DNA from 2 places in the Nocardioides sp. Z38_18 genome. Region 2 is predicted to be linked to the other one. Evidence: predicted binding sites of a transcription regulator. Region 2 holds the regulator's gene; the other holds the start of a gene.

Region 1 (6,902 bases), on a different contig from region 2:
TAGGCGAGGTTTCGCAGGTGCCCGCGCTCGGCCATGACAGCGGCCAGGTCGGGATCGCCCCTCTCAGGGACGAGGTGGGGCGGGCACTCATGGGACGAAGTGTCCCTCGGTTCGGCGTCATTCCCCTACGACGAAGCCGACCGGTGTCGTGTGAGGTCACAGGCCGACCTCACACCGGCACGGCCGGCTCCGTCGGACACACATGCACACAACTCTGTGGATCATCGCCGGACTGCTGGCGGCCATCTTCTGCGCCAGCGGCGCAGCCAAGCTCGTGCAACCCAAGGACAAGCTGGTCGCCTCCAGCGCCGGGGCGGCGCTCGAGGGCTTCAGCCCCGGCGCGATCAAGGTCATCGGCCTTCTCGAAGTCCTCGCCGCGGTCGGCCTCGTGCTTCCCGACATCGTCGGTGTCGCGACATTCCTCGTCGCAACGGCCGCCATCGGCCTGGTGCTCCTGATGATCGGCGCCGCATTCACCCATGCGCGCCGGTACGAGGTGCAGCCGATCATCGTGAACGCGATGCTGCTGGCGTCCGCGGCCGTCGTGGCCTACGGCCGACTGGGTCCCTGCGCCTTCGTCGACTGACCCGATTTGAGAGCCAGTTGAATCCTCCCTCTTGCGCCCGCCTCTCGGAAACTATAGAATCGAACACAGGTTCGATCCAATAGTGATGCTGAGGGATCGGCCCGGACTCTCCCGTAGCGGAGGTCCGCCTGCTCACGGGCGTGCTGCATCGACGTGTGAGACCAGTCAGTCATGGTCACGAGTCGGTGCGGGAGGTGCTCAGATGAGCTCGACGTTCGATCGGCCCGCGCTGCACCCGGTGCTGGCCTGCGCGGACACCGTGGAAGGGGCGTTGAAGTCCGCTGCCGATGTGGCGGTGGAGTTCTTGGCTCCCGCCGAGAAGCGGGCTGCGTTGGTGCAGCTGACCCGGGTGGAGGCACAGCTCGCTTCCCTGCGGATGCGGGTGCTGGCCGCCTCCGACGACCTCGCAGTGGTCGAGGGCGCCCGGGACACGGCCGCGCTGGTCACCCACCACACGCGTTCAGATGCCGGGACCAATCGGCGTGACCTGGCACTGGGCCTGGCCCTGGACCGCCGCTGGCAGCACCTGGGAACCGCCTTCGCTTCGGGCGAGGTGAACGTCGCACAGGCGCGGGTGATCGCGCACGCGCTGGACGAGCTGCCCGCCAACGAGCTCGGCACCGAGATCATGGCCGCCGCCGAGACCCACCTGGTCGCGCAGGCGGCGTACTTCGGGCCACGCGAGCTGCGGCACCTGGGCCGGCGGATCCTGGACCACGTGGCACCCGAGGTTGCGGAGGAGCAGGAGGCCAAGGCGCTCGCCGCCGAGGAGTCCCGCGCCTGGCGCCGCACCTCGCTGGCGACCACCCGACTGGGCGACGGCAGCACCCGGATCACGATCCACGTCCCCGACAGCGTCGCTGCCCGGCTGCACACCTACCTGGAGGCATTCCCTCACCTCGCCAGGTCGGCGTGGGCGAGGGGGACCGGGTCCCGGCCGACGTACGCCGCGGTCAGGCGTTCTGCGCGCTGCTGGAGGCGGTCGACCCGAAGCGGCTGCCGGTCCACGGTGGCGACGCCACCACGGTGATCGTCACGATCCCGCTGGCGGACCTGCGCCGTGACCTCGGCGTCGGCGAGCTCGGACCCACCGACCGGCTCACCGCCGGGGAGGTCCGGCGCCTGGCCTGCACCGGCAAGATCGTCCCCGCCGTGCTCGGCACGAACTCCGAGGTGCTCGACCTCGGCCGGTCCTCGCGGCTGTTCAAGCCCGCACAGCGCAAGGCGATGATCATCCGCGACCGTGAGTGCCGCGCCGAAGGGTGCACCATCCCCGCCGCCTGGTGCGAGGCACACCACTGGGGCAGACCCTGGGCCAGAGGCGGCCTCACCGATCTCAAGGACGGGGTCCTGCTGTGTTCCTGGCACCACCACCGCGCCCACGACGACGGCTACGACGCCAGCCGGCTACCCAACGGCGACATCCGATTCGGCAGGCGAACACGAGGGTCGTAAACTGGCGGCTGCACAGGGGTACAGCGCGTCAGTGGTGGGGTGGCGAGCACGTCGTTGAGCGCACCCGGAGAAACCGATGTCCACCCCTGTCACCCCTGTCCCCACTGCCGTCCGTCCTGCCACGTCGACGCGCACCTCCTTCCCCACGCTGCTGCGCCAGGTGGAGCCGTACTACGTGGTGCTCGACGCCGCGGTCCGGCTGCCGACGGCGATGCTGCCGCTCGGGATCCTGCTCTACGTGGCGGACCGCAGCGGGTCCTTCGCGACAGGTGGGCTCGCAGTCGCTGCGCTCAGTGTGGGCGGGGGCCTGGGCGGCGCCTTCGTCGGCGTCTTCGCCGACCGGTTCGGCCAGCGGGTCGTCGGCGTGCTGGCCACGGTGGTGCAGGTCCTCGCGCTGGGCGCCTTCCTGCTGCTCGCCCCCCGGGACGTGCTGCCGGTGACGATGGGGCTGGCCGCGCTGATCGGGATGTCCAACCCGCAGGCGGGCGCGATGGCCCGCAGCCGGTGGGCCGCACTGGGCCGCTCGCGCGCCGACCGTCGCTCGTTCACCTCCACGGCGATGGCCTGGGAGGGCGCCCTCGACGAGTGCGGGTTCGTGGTCGGACCGGTCCTGGTGAGCACCGTCGCCGGCCTCGCCTCACCCACACTCGGGCTGGTGCTGGCCCTGGCGCTGGCCGTGGTGACCCAGACCGGATTCGCGCTGCACCACACCGCGCTGCCCGGCCACGGTGCCGGCCGCTCCACCGGTCACCGCGAGCGTGGGGCACTTCCCCTCGCCCACGTCGGCAGCCTCCTGGTCGCGATGGCCGGCGTCGGACTGGTCTTCGGCGCGACCCAGACCGGCGTCGCGGCGCGGATGGCGGCTGCGGGCACCGACGAGCTCACCGGCCCCGTGTACGCCGCCATGGGGGTCGGCGCCGGGATCGCGGGACTGCTCACCACCCGGCTGCCCCAGGTGTTCCGGCTCGAGGCCAGGATCGCCTGCGCCGGCGCCCTGGTCGCTCTCGGCGGCCTGGCGAGCTCGGTCTCGGAGCATCCTGCCCTGCTCGCCGCTTCCTGCCTGCTGCTCGGCGTCGCCCTGGCACCGGCCCTGGTCAGCTCCTACGCCCTCGCCGAGCGCTCGGCTCCCGAAGGGTGGGGCACCACGATGATGACCATGCTCGGGACCGCGAACATCATGGGGATCGCAGCCGGTGCTGCGATCGCGGGCATGCTCGTGGACTCGGTCTCCCCCGGTGCGGCGCTACTCGTCGACGCGGTCGCCGGTGTGCTGGTGCTCGCTGCCGGCTGCGCGGCGCTGCTCACCCACCCCGCTGGCCGCGCGGAGCGGCAGCACCCGGCCCGCTAGGCGACCCCGCTCACCCGCGAGCTCCAACCGCTCAGCCGACGGGGTCGCCCTCGAGGTCCGCCTTCATCGCGGCCAGCGTGCGCGCGATGTTGCCCCGCTGGAACTGCGAGAAGAGCCGGCCACCGGTCGCGGCCTTGTCGAAGATCGCCGCGGCCCAGTCCGGCCACCGGTCGCGCAGGTCGGTCCAGGTCTCGGTGACGCGGGTGCCGTCGGCGACCGGCTCGAAGGTGTACTCCCACGACGCGATGCGCCCGGCGAGCAGCGGCTTGCGCGGCCCGATCTTGCGCACGTCGAAGGCGAACCGTTGCCCGGGCTCCGCGGCGATCACCACGCACTCGGTGCTCCACCGCGCACGACCACGCTTGTTCGACCCGTCGAAGACCTCACCGACGCGCAGCGTGCGACCGGCGCTCGTGGTGGTCGCGCCGGTGTTCTCCGGGCTCCACCGGGCCATCTGGGTGGGGTCGGCCACCTGGTCGTAGATCGTGTGCGCGTCGATCTCGATGACGATGCTGTCGCTGACCTGCATCTCGCGGCCCATGGATCTCCTCGGTGGTGGGTGTGCCCTGCCTGTGTACCCCGGACATACCCGAAAGGGCCCCCGCCGAAGCGAGGGCCCTTCCGGGTGATGCCTGTGAAGCGGTGGTTCCTGAGCGGGTGGGCTCAGAAGTCCATGCCGCCCATGCCGCCGGTCGGGTCGCCGCCACCCATGGCGGGCGCCTTCTCCGGCTTGTCGGCGATGACCGCCTCGGTGGTGAGGAACAGCGCGGCAATCGAGGCTGCGTTGAGCAGCGCCGAACGCGTCACCTTGGCGGGGTCGGGGATGCCGGCAGCGAGCATGTCGCCGTACTCCCCGGTCGCAGCGTTCAGGCCGTGGCCGACCGGAAGACCGGCGACCTTCTCCGCCACGACGCCACCCTCGAGACCGGCGTTGATCGCGATCTGCTTGAGCGGAGCCGCGAGCGCGACCTTGACGATGTTGGCACCGGTGGCCTCGTCGCCCACGAGCTCGAGCTTCTCGAACGCGTTGACGCCAGCCTGCACCAGGGCCACGCCGCCACCGGCGACGATGCCCTCTTCGACGGCAGCCTTCGCGTTGCGAACGGCGTCCTCGATGCGGTGCTTGCGCTCCTTGAGCTCGACCTCGGTGGCCGCGCCGACCTTGATGACCGCAACGCCGCCGGCCAGCTTGGCCAGGCGCTCCTGCAGCTTCTCGCGGTCGTAGTCGGAGTCGCTCTTCTCGATCTCGGCGCGGATCTGGTTCACGCGGCCAGCGAGCTGGTCGGTGTCCCCGGCGCCGTCGACGATGGTGGTCTCGTCCTTGGTGACGACGACCTTGCGGGCCTGGCCGAGCAGCTCGATGCCGGTCGACTCCAGCTTGAGGCCGACGTCCTCGGACACGACCTGCGCGCCGGTCAGGATCGCGATGTCCTGCATCATCGCCTTGCGGCGGTCACCGAAGCCCGGAGCCTTGACGGCGACGGACTTGAAGGTGCCCCGGATCTTGTTGACGACCAGGGTGGACAGGGCCTCGCCCTCGATGTCCTCGGCGATGATCAGCAGCGGCTTGCCGCTCTGCATGACCTTCTCGAGGAGCGGCAGCAGGTCCTTGACCGTGGAGATCTTCTGGTTCGCGATCAGGATGTAGGGGTCGTCGAGGACGGCCTCCATGCGCTCCGGGTCGGTCATGAAGTACTGGGAGATGTAGCCCTTGTCGAAGCGCATCCCCTCGGTCAGCTCGAGGTCGAGCCCGAAGGTGTTCGACTCCTCGACGGTGATGACGCCTTCCTTGCCGACCTTGTCCATCGCCTCGGCGATGGCCTCGCCGACGGTGGTGTCCGCGGCGGAGATCGAGGCGGTCGCCGCGATCTGCTCCTTGGTCTCGACGTCCTTGGCCATTCCGAGCAGCTGCGCGGAGACGGCCTCGACGGCCTTCTCGATGCCGCGCTTGAGCTCCATCGGGTTGGCGCCGGCGGCGACGTTGCGCAGCCCTTCGCGCACCATGGCCTGGGCCAGGACGGTGGCGGTCGTCGTACCGTCACCGGCGACGTCGTCGGTCTTCTTGGCGACCTCCTTGACGAGCTCGGCGCCGATCTTCTCGTAGGGGTCCTCGAGCTCGATCTCCTTGGCGATGCTCACACCGTCGTTGGTGATGGTGGGCGCACCCCACTTCTTCTCGAGTACGACGTTGCGCCCCTTGGGACCGAGCGTGACCTTGACCGCGTCGGCGAGAGTGTTCATCCCTCGCTCGAGCCCGCGGCGGGCCTCCTCGTTGAATGCAATCAGCTTCGGCATGGCTAGGTGATTCCTCACGCTAAAAAGTGTGGTGGCCGCTTCGTCGCCCGCGACGGACGATCCGGGCTGACCCGGCGGACCCTTCCCGCCAGCGCCTTCGAACCTCGACTCAGACGGCCATGGATCGATGCTGCGTTGTCACTCTCATAGGGAGAGTGCCAGCTTCATTTTTAGCACTCGCCCTATCCGAGTGCAAACACCGGGGGGCCTGTTCCCGGCGCGTGCCCGACGTGGGGCTCAGCGAGGCCGCCCTCCTCGTCACCGTCGTTCTGGTGGATGACGGTGTCGACGTTCTTGGTCCGGATGATGCTCGTCCGAGCGGCCACTAGGCGGTCCTCCCTATGCGCCGACAGCCGGTACGTCGGCAACCGGTACGTCGGCAACCGGGGCACACAGACTGTTCGCGTCACCAGTTCGTTGTGACGCTCAACCTTTCCGGTGCCCCGTTCCCGTCAGGGAGATCGCAAACGATCACGCACCAGGTCTGCGAACGCGCTCGCGTTCTGCGGCAGGACCTCGAGGTAGAGGCCGGGTTCGGTCAGCTCGAGCTCGCTGACGGCGAGGGTGCCGTCGACCAGGCGCATCAGGTCGACGCGGGCGTAGTCGAGCCGCTCCTCGAGCAGTGCCTGCGCCGCGGTGACCGCGCGGTTGGCCACCTCGGCGGCCTCATCGGTCAGCGGTACGGCGACCGTCGACCCGCCGTACCGCTCGTGTACCCGGAGCTCACCGCTCGCCGGCACCTTGCGGGCCGAGGAGACGACGCGGCCGTCGAGCACGAACACGGACGTCTCGCCCTCGGTGCGCACCGACTCGACCAGGGGCTGCACCACCCAGGGTCCGTCGCTGAGGCCGGACTCGTCGAGGTCGGCCGGGCCGCCGTCGACGCCGTCGAAGACGACCAGGCCCCGCCCTCCGGCCCCCACCGTCGGCTTGACCACCACGTTCGGGACGCCCGGGTCGCCGGGGGCCTCGCGATCCATGGAGAGCTCCGCGATCGCGGCCGGCAGCTCCTCCTCGTGCTCCACGACGAGGGTCGGGACCACGGGGACGCCGGCTGCTGCGAGCTCGACCAGGTAGCTCTTGTCGGTGTTCCAGGCGAACACCGCGGCGGAGTTGAGCATCCACGGCACCGTGCCCGCCCAGCGGAGGAACTCCTCGCGGCGCTGGTCGTAGTCCCAGGTCGAGCGCACGGCGACCAGACCCTGGGACCAGTCGGCC
Region 2 (6,902 bases):
CCGGGGGGCCAGCCCATGGTGCGGCCGCCGATGAGGTGCATGTGCACGTGGAACACGGTCTGGTTCGCCGCGGGCCCGGTGTTGAACACCAGCCGGTACCCGTCCCCGAGCCCCTCGCTCTGCGCGATCGCCCCGGCTGCGGCGAACAGGTCCGCCGCGGTCGTGGGCTCCCCCGCCGCGAGCGCCGCGGCGTTCGGGTAGTGGCTGCGCGGGATCACCAGCACGTGGGTCGGCGCCTGGGGGCTCAGGTCCCGGAACGCCACGGTAGTGGGCGTCTCGTGCACCACGTCCGCCTCGATCTCGCCGGCCACGATCTTGCAGAACAGGCAATCCTCGGCCGGGTTGTCCTCGGTCACACCATCTGTGCTCATCGCCCCAGCATGCCCGATCGGGCGCCCGGGATCGATCTCGCCCGATTTGCCGGGTCGGCGGGTAAACCGATCCATCCACCCCCGCGTCCCACTAGCGTGACCATCGTCTTGCCGGCGCAGCAGCCCGGCCCAACCCAGGGGGTGCCCATCCACGCAGATCCGTGGGCCGACGCGGCCCTGGAGCGGCTCTACGACGAGCACTACGTCCGACTCGTGCGGCTCGCCGTGCTGCTGCTCCGCGACGCGGGCCGCGCCGAGGAGGTGGTGCAGGACACGTTCGTGGCGATGTACCAGCGGTCGCAACGATCCGGCTCCGCCGCGATGCCCGACGACGCGCCGGCGTACCTGCGTCAGGCGGTGGTCAACCGGTCGCGCTCGGTGCTGCGCCACCTCGCGGTGGTCTCGCGGCACCCCGCCGAGTCGCTCTCGCCCGACCGCGATCATCCCGGGGCGGACCACGACGCGCTGCACGCCGTACGCCGCCAGGCGGTGCTGGAAGCGATGGCGCGGCTGCCGCGCCGGCAGCGTGAGGTGCTCGCGCTGCGCTACTACCTCGACCTCTCCGAGCGGGAGATCGCCGAGACCCTGGGCATCAGCGCCGGGGCCGTGAAGAGCCACGCATCGCGTGGGGCAGCCGCCCTGCGTCTCCACCTCTCAGCCTTCCTCGAGGAGACCTCATGACCACTCCGAACAACGACGGCCCGACCAACGACGAGCCGGAAATGCGCGCGCTGCTCGGCGACGCCGTCTCCGACGTGCACCCCACCGGCACCAGCGACGACATCCGTGCCCGCGTGAAGCGGCCCTCGGCTGCCCGCGGCTGGCTGCCGGTCACGGTGGCGGCCGCCGTGGCGACCGTGCTGGTGATCGGCGGGACCTCCTGGCTGGCACAGCGCGACCCCTCGGCCCCGGCGGCGTCGCCGGGCACTGCCGAGGCGGATCCTGCGCCGACCGACGTCGAGGTGCCCGCCTACTACCTCGGCGCGACGGCGGCGGGCCAGCGACTGTTCAAGGAGACGCACGCACTCCCCGACGGCGCCGACTCGGAGCTGCAGGCCGCGGTGGAGCAGACGATCTCGGGGCGTCCCCTGGATCCCGACTACACCGCGTGGCGGTTTCCGGTGACGCCCACGGCCAGCCTCGGCAGCGACCGGATCACCATCGACCTCGCCTTCCCGGCAGCCGCCACCGTCGCGATGCCGGCCGACCCCGAGCGACTCGTCGAGGCGCTCGTGCGCACCGCCCAGGACGCGACCGGCACCAAGCTGCCCGTGCTGATCACGGTGGACGGGAGCCCCGGGGACCTCTTCGGGGTCGACACCCTCGAGCCCCTGCAGCCCACCGGTGCCGACACCATGCTGGCCCCGGTCTCGATCGCCACGCCGACGCAGGGCGCGACGGTGGGCACCGAGTTCGAGGTCACCGGCCAGGCATCGGCCTTCGAGGCCAACGTGGTCTGGGAGCTCAGGCAGGGCGACCGGGTCGTCCGCACCGGCTTCGCCACCGCGAAGGAGTGCTGCACGCTCTCGCCGTACGAGTTCACGGTGACCGCCGAGCCCGGCGACTACACGCTCGTGGTGCGCGACACCGACGAGTCCGACGGAGAGGGTGTCGGCGTCAGCCAGGACACCAAGGAGATCACCGTCGAGTAGGGGCGTTCAGCCCCAGCGCGGGGTCCGGGACAGCAGCGCTGCCACGGCGGCGAGCCCGGCGGTGGAGGTCCGCAGCACCGACTCCCCCAGGCGTACGACGTGAGCCGCGCCGAGGACCTCGAGCTCCTCGTCGCTGATCCCGCCCTCGGGGCCGACCACCACCACGATGGACTCCACGCCCTCCAGGGAGAGCGCCGAGAGCGGGGCCGACGCCGCCTCGTGGAGCACCACGGCCAGGCCGGCGGCGTCCACGAGGGCGGCGACCTCGGCCGTCGTGGCCATCTCGGTGACCTCGGGCAGCCAGGACCGCCGCGACTGCTTGCCGGACTCGCGGGCGGCCGAACGCCACTTGGCCAGCGACTTCTGGGCCCGCTCGCCGCGCCACACGCCGACCGAGCGGGCCGCGGCCCACGGAACGATCCGGTCGACGCCCACCTCGGTGAGCACCTCGACGGCGAGCTCGGCCCGCTCGCCCTTGGGGATCGCCTGCACCACGGTCACGTGGGGCACCGGCGCCGGCGCCAGGGCCACCGAGGTGACCGTGGCGGTCATCGACGACTTCGAGGTCGCCTCCACCACGCACGTGGCGGCGGTGCCGCGGCCGTCGGTGAGCACGACCTGCTCCCCCACCCGGATCCGGCGCACCACGACGGCATGCCGGGCCTCGTCGCCCTCGAGGACCACGGAGTCCCCCGAGGCCGTCCCCGTGACGGGTCCCAGGAAGACCGGCAGCGTCACCGGGCGACCCGGACGGCGCTCACTTGAAGGCGTTCTTCAGGCGCCCGAACACCGACTTGTGCGGCGAGTGGAGCTGCCCGTCGGGCGTCTCCTCGTGCCGGAGCCGGGCCAGCTCGCGCAGCAGCTCCTCCTGCTGTTCGTCGAGACGACCGGGGGTCTCCACGTCGACCGTGACCACCACGTCACCGCGGACCTGGGAGCGCAGGTGCGGGACGCCGCGCCCGCGCAGCACCGTCTCGGTGCCGGACTGGGTCCCGGGCCGGACCTCGAGGTCCACCCACAGCTCCATGTCGGAGTCGCCCTCGGCCACGTCGGCCTCGAGCAGGGGCAGCTGGATCGTCGTACCGAGTGCCGCGGCGGTCATCGGCACCGTCACGCGACAGCGCAGGTCGGTGCCGTCGCGGGTGAACACCGGGTGCGGCACCACCTGGATCTCGACGTAGAGGTCGCCGGCGGGACCACCGCCGGGGCCGACCTCGCCCTGCTGGGCGAGCTGGACACGGGTGCCGGTGTCGACGCCCGGGGGGATCTTCACGGTGATCGAGCGGCGCGAGCGGACCCGGCCGTCCCCGGAGCACTCGCGGCACGGCTCGGGAATGATCTCGCCGAAGCCCCGGCAGGCGGCACAGGGACGCACGGTGCGGATCTCGCCGAGGAAGGAGCGCTGCACCTGCTGGACCTCGCCGCGGCCGTGGCAGGTCTCACAGGTCACCGGCTTGGAGCCGGGCGCAGCGCCGCTGCCCTCGCACACCGTGCACAGCACGGCCGTGTCCACCTTGAGGTCGCGGGTGACGCCGAACGCCGCCTCGGCGAGCTCGATCTCGATGCGGACCAGGGCGTCCTGCCCGCGGCGCATCCGCGGACGCGGGCCGCGGCCCTGTCCGCCGGCCGCGCCACCGGCCTGGCCGCCGAAGAAGGCGTCCATGATGTCGGTGAAGGAGAACCCGGCACCCTGGCCGGGACCGCCGCCGCCGCGACCGAAGGGGTCACCACCGAGGTCGTACATCCGGCGCTTCTCGGGGTCGGCGAGCACCTCGTAGGCGGCCGACACCTCCTTGAACCGCTCCTGGGTCTCCGGGTCGGGGTTGACGTCGGGGTGGAGCTGACGGGCAAGACGCCGGTAGGCCTTCTTGATCTCGTCGGCCTCGGCGTCCCGGGAGACGCCGAGGATCTCGTAGGGGTCCTGGCTCACGTGTCATCTTTCGGCTGGGCGGAATCTCTGGGCGGAATCTCTGGGCTGAATCTCTGGGCGGAATCTTGGGTCACTTGCGGGTGGTGCTGGTCTGCGGCAGGCGCGGGTCAGGCCTGGTCGAGGAGGGTGGAGACGTAGCGGGCGACCGCGCGTACGGCGGCCATCGAGCCCGGGTAGTCCATCCGGGTCGGCCCCACGATGCCGAGCGACCCCACGGGCTCCTCCCCTGGACCGTAGCCCGTGGCGACCACAGAGGTCCCCGAGAGCTCCTGGAAGGGCCCCTCGTGCCCGATCCTCACGGTCAGGGAGTCAGAGGAGGTCGCCTCGCCGAGCAGCTTGAGCAGCACGACGTGCTCCTCGAGCGCCTCCAGCATCGGCTTGATCGACTGGTCGAAGCTCTCCCCGAAGCGGGCGAGGTTCGCGGTCCCACCGACCACCACCCGCTCGGTCTGCCGCTCGCTGGACATCGCCTCGACCAGGGCGGTGGTGATCACCGCCACGTGCGTGCGGTCGAGGTGGTCGGTCTGGTCGGTGAGCGCGCCGAGGGCGTTGGAGGCATCGGCGATCGACTTGCCCACGCACGCGAGCAGCACCCGGGAGCGGAGGTCTGCGAGGGCGTCGGTCTCGAGCTCGACGGGCAGCTCCACGACCCGCTGCTCGACCCGGCCGGTGGACAGGATCAGCACGGCCAGCAGCCGGGACGGGGTCAGCGCGACGAGCTCGACGTGCCGCACGGTGGACCGGGCCAGCGATGGGTACTGCACGATAGCGATCTGCCGGGTCAGCTGGGCGAGCACCCGCACGGAGCGCTGGATCACGTCGTCGAGGTCGTAGGCGCCCTCGAGGAACGTCGAGATCGCGCGGCGCTCGGCCGCCGACATCGGCTTGATCTGGGTCAGCCGGTCCACGAAGAACCGGTAGCCCTTGTCGGTGGGGATCCGGCCCGCGCTGGTGTGCGGCTGGGCGATCAGCCCCTCCTCCTCGAGGGTGGCCATGTCGTTGCGCACGGTGGCCGGTGAGACGCCGAGCTGGTGCCGCTCCACGAGCGCCTTGCTGCCGACCGGCTCCCGGGTCGAGACGTAGTCCTCGACGATCGCCCGGAGCACGGCAAGCCTGCGGTCGTCCTGCATGTCGCTCCTCCAGTGTCCTGTCCGGCGCTGTCCCTGACCCGTGCCGACCGGTCTAGCACTCGTCGCGCCGGAGTGCCAATCCTACTAGGCAAACGTAGGGTCTCGTTCGTGTCGGACTTCACGGAGATTGGCCAGCGGATCTGGGTGGCGCGCTACGAGTGGTACGACGTGAACGTCACCGTCGTCGAGGGCGAGGCGGGCCTCCTCGTCGTGGACACGCACGCCTCGAGCAGGGCCGCGGGCGAGGTGATCGCCGACCTGCGGCGACTCTCCTCGCGTCCGGTGGTCGGGATCGTGAACACCCACGACCACTTCGACCACACCTTCGGCAACAGCGCCTTCCGAGAGGCCTGGGGCGCGGTGCCGATCACGGCCCACGAGGCCACCGCCCAGACCACCGTGGCCACCGGCGAGCGGGCCAAGGAGCAGCTGCGCGAGGCCGGCGACGACCGCGCCGCCGAGGTGCTCGAGACGCCGGTCGTCCCGGCCGACACGACGTTCTCCTCGGTCGCGGCGATCGACCTCGGCGACCGCTCGGTCGAGCTGGTGCACCCCGGACGCGGGCACACCGCCGGGGACCTCGTCGTACGCATCGACGACGCGGACGTGCTGCTGGCCGGCGACCTCGTCGAGGAGTCCGACATGCCGTCGTACGGTGAGGACTGCTTCCCGCTGGAGTGGCCGCTCTCCCTCGACCTCGTGCTGCAGCTGATCGGGCCGGCCACCGTGGTCGTGCCCGGGCACGGCGCCCCGGTCGACAAGGAGTTCGTGGAGGAGCAGCGCTCGGCGATCGGCGTGGTCGCCGAGACCATCCGCGACCTCGCCGGGCGCGGCGTACCGCTGCGCGACGCACTGGAGGCAGCGGCCTGGCCCTACCCGAGCGAGCGGCTGGGCGACGCCGTACGACGTGCCTACGAGCAGCTGCCCCGCGACGCGAAGCGACTGCCGCTGATCTGAGTGGCCGCCGGCGGCGTCAGGGCACCTTCGGGGGCACGAACTCGAAGGTCATCCCGAGGAGCCACAGCAGCAGGAGCACCACCGGCAGGTGGAAGAGGAACTGCACGAACGTGAACCCGATCAGGTCCCGGGCGCGCAGCCCCAGGACCGCCAGCAGCGGCAGCATGAAGAACGGGTTGACCAGGTTGGGCAGGGCCTCGGCCGCGTTGTAGATCTGCACGGTCCAGCCGAGGTTCATCCCCACGTCGGTGGCCGACTGCATCACGTACGGCGCCTCGACCAGCCACTTGCCCCCACCGGAGGGCACCAGGATCCCCAGGATCGCGGTGTAGATGGCGATCACGATCGCGAACCCGCCACCGCCGCCGAGGTCGGTGAACAACTCGGCGAGGTGCTCGGAGACCGAGAGCCCGCCACGTCCCGCGGCGCCGGTGAGGACCGCGGCCATCGCGGCGTAGAGGGGGTACTGCACCAGGACGCCCGCCGTGGTGGGCACCGCCTTCGCGGTCGCGTCCAGGAAGCCCCGCGGGGTGCCGTGCAGCACCAGCCCGAGCACGACGAAGACGAGCAGGTAGGTGTCCAGGCTGCTGATCACGCTCAGGAACGGGTTGTCCAGGAGCTGGTAGACCAGCCACAGCAGCGCCAGGGCCCCGATGAACAGCGGCAGGATCATCGACCGCTCCAGCCACTCCCCCGGGCGGGTGCTCGGCGGGGGCGGGTCGACGGTGTCGTCGAGGTCGACGCCGAGGTCGTCGGCGGTCTTGATCGCCCCGCCCTGCGGCGCGGAGAGCCACGCGATCACCACGGTGAGCACGATCAGGATGCCGGCCATGGTCAGCGACTGCCAGGTGAGGATCGTGTC

What was found. The regulator HrcA, encoded in region 2, represses chaperone genes, less so after heat shock. The targets are predictions, from matches to a motif close to TTGGCACTCGNNNNNNNCGAGTGCCAA.
Region 1: a site for HrcA is predicted at 5,855-5,881, ahead of groL (chaperonin GroEL). Genes of this name have one in related genera too.

The regions. Positions count from the first base shown of each region.
Region 1 is NZ_JBZAJE010000002.1:721,513-728,414, forward strand. Features, by position in the region: gene sigJ (RNA polymerase sigma factor SigJ) at 1-35, opposite strand, end outside; gene AC4BGC_RS14645 (DoxX family protein) at 203-586, shown strand; gene AC4BGC_RS14650 (DUF222 domain-containing protein) at 789-1,616, shown strand; gene AC4BGC_RS14655 (HNH endonuclease signature motif containing protein) at 1,499-2,041, shown strand; gene AC4BGC_RS14660 (MFS transporter) at 2,118-3,389, shown strand; gene AC4BGC_RS14665 (SRPBCC family protein) at 3,421-3,930, opposite strand; gene groL (chaperonin GroEL) at 4,053-5,684, opposite strand; gene AC4BGC_RS14675 (ATP-grasp domain-containing protein) at 6,137-6,902, opposite strand, start outside.
Region 2 is NZ_JBZAJE010000001.1:1,264,389-1,271,290, reverse strand. Features, by position in the region: gene AC4BGC_RS06040 (histidine triad nucleotide-binding protein) at 1-371, opposite strand, end outside; gene AC4BGC_RS06035 (sigma-70 family RNA polymerase sigma factor) at 513-1,052, shown strand; gene AC4BGC_RS06030 (Gmad2 immunoglobulin-like domain-containing protein) at 1,049-2,023, shown strand; gene AC4BGC_RS06025 (16S rRNA (uracil(1498)-N(3))-methyltransferase) at 2,030-2,761, opposite strand; gene dnaJ (molecular chaperone DnaJ) at 2,781-3,953, opposite strand; gene hrcA (heat-inducible transcriptional repressor HrcA) at 4,061-5,083, opposite strand; gene AC4BGC_RS06010 (MBL fold metallo-hydrolase) at 5,192-6,040, shown strand; gene AC4BGC_RS06005 (short-chain fatty acid transporter) at 6,057-6,902, opposite strand, start outside.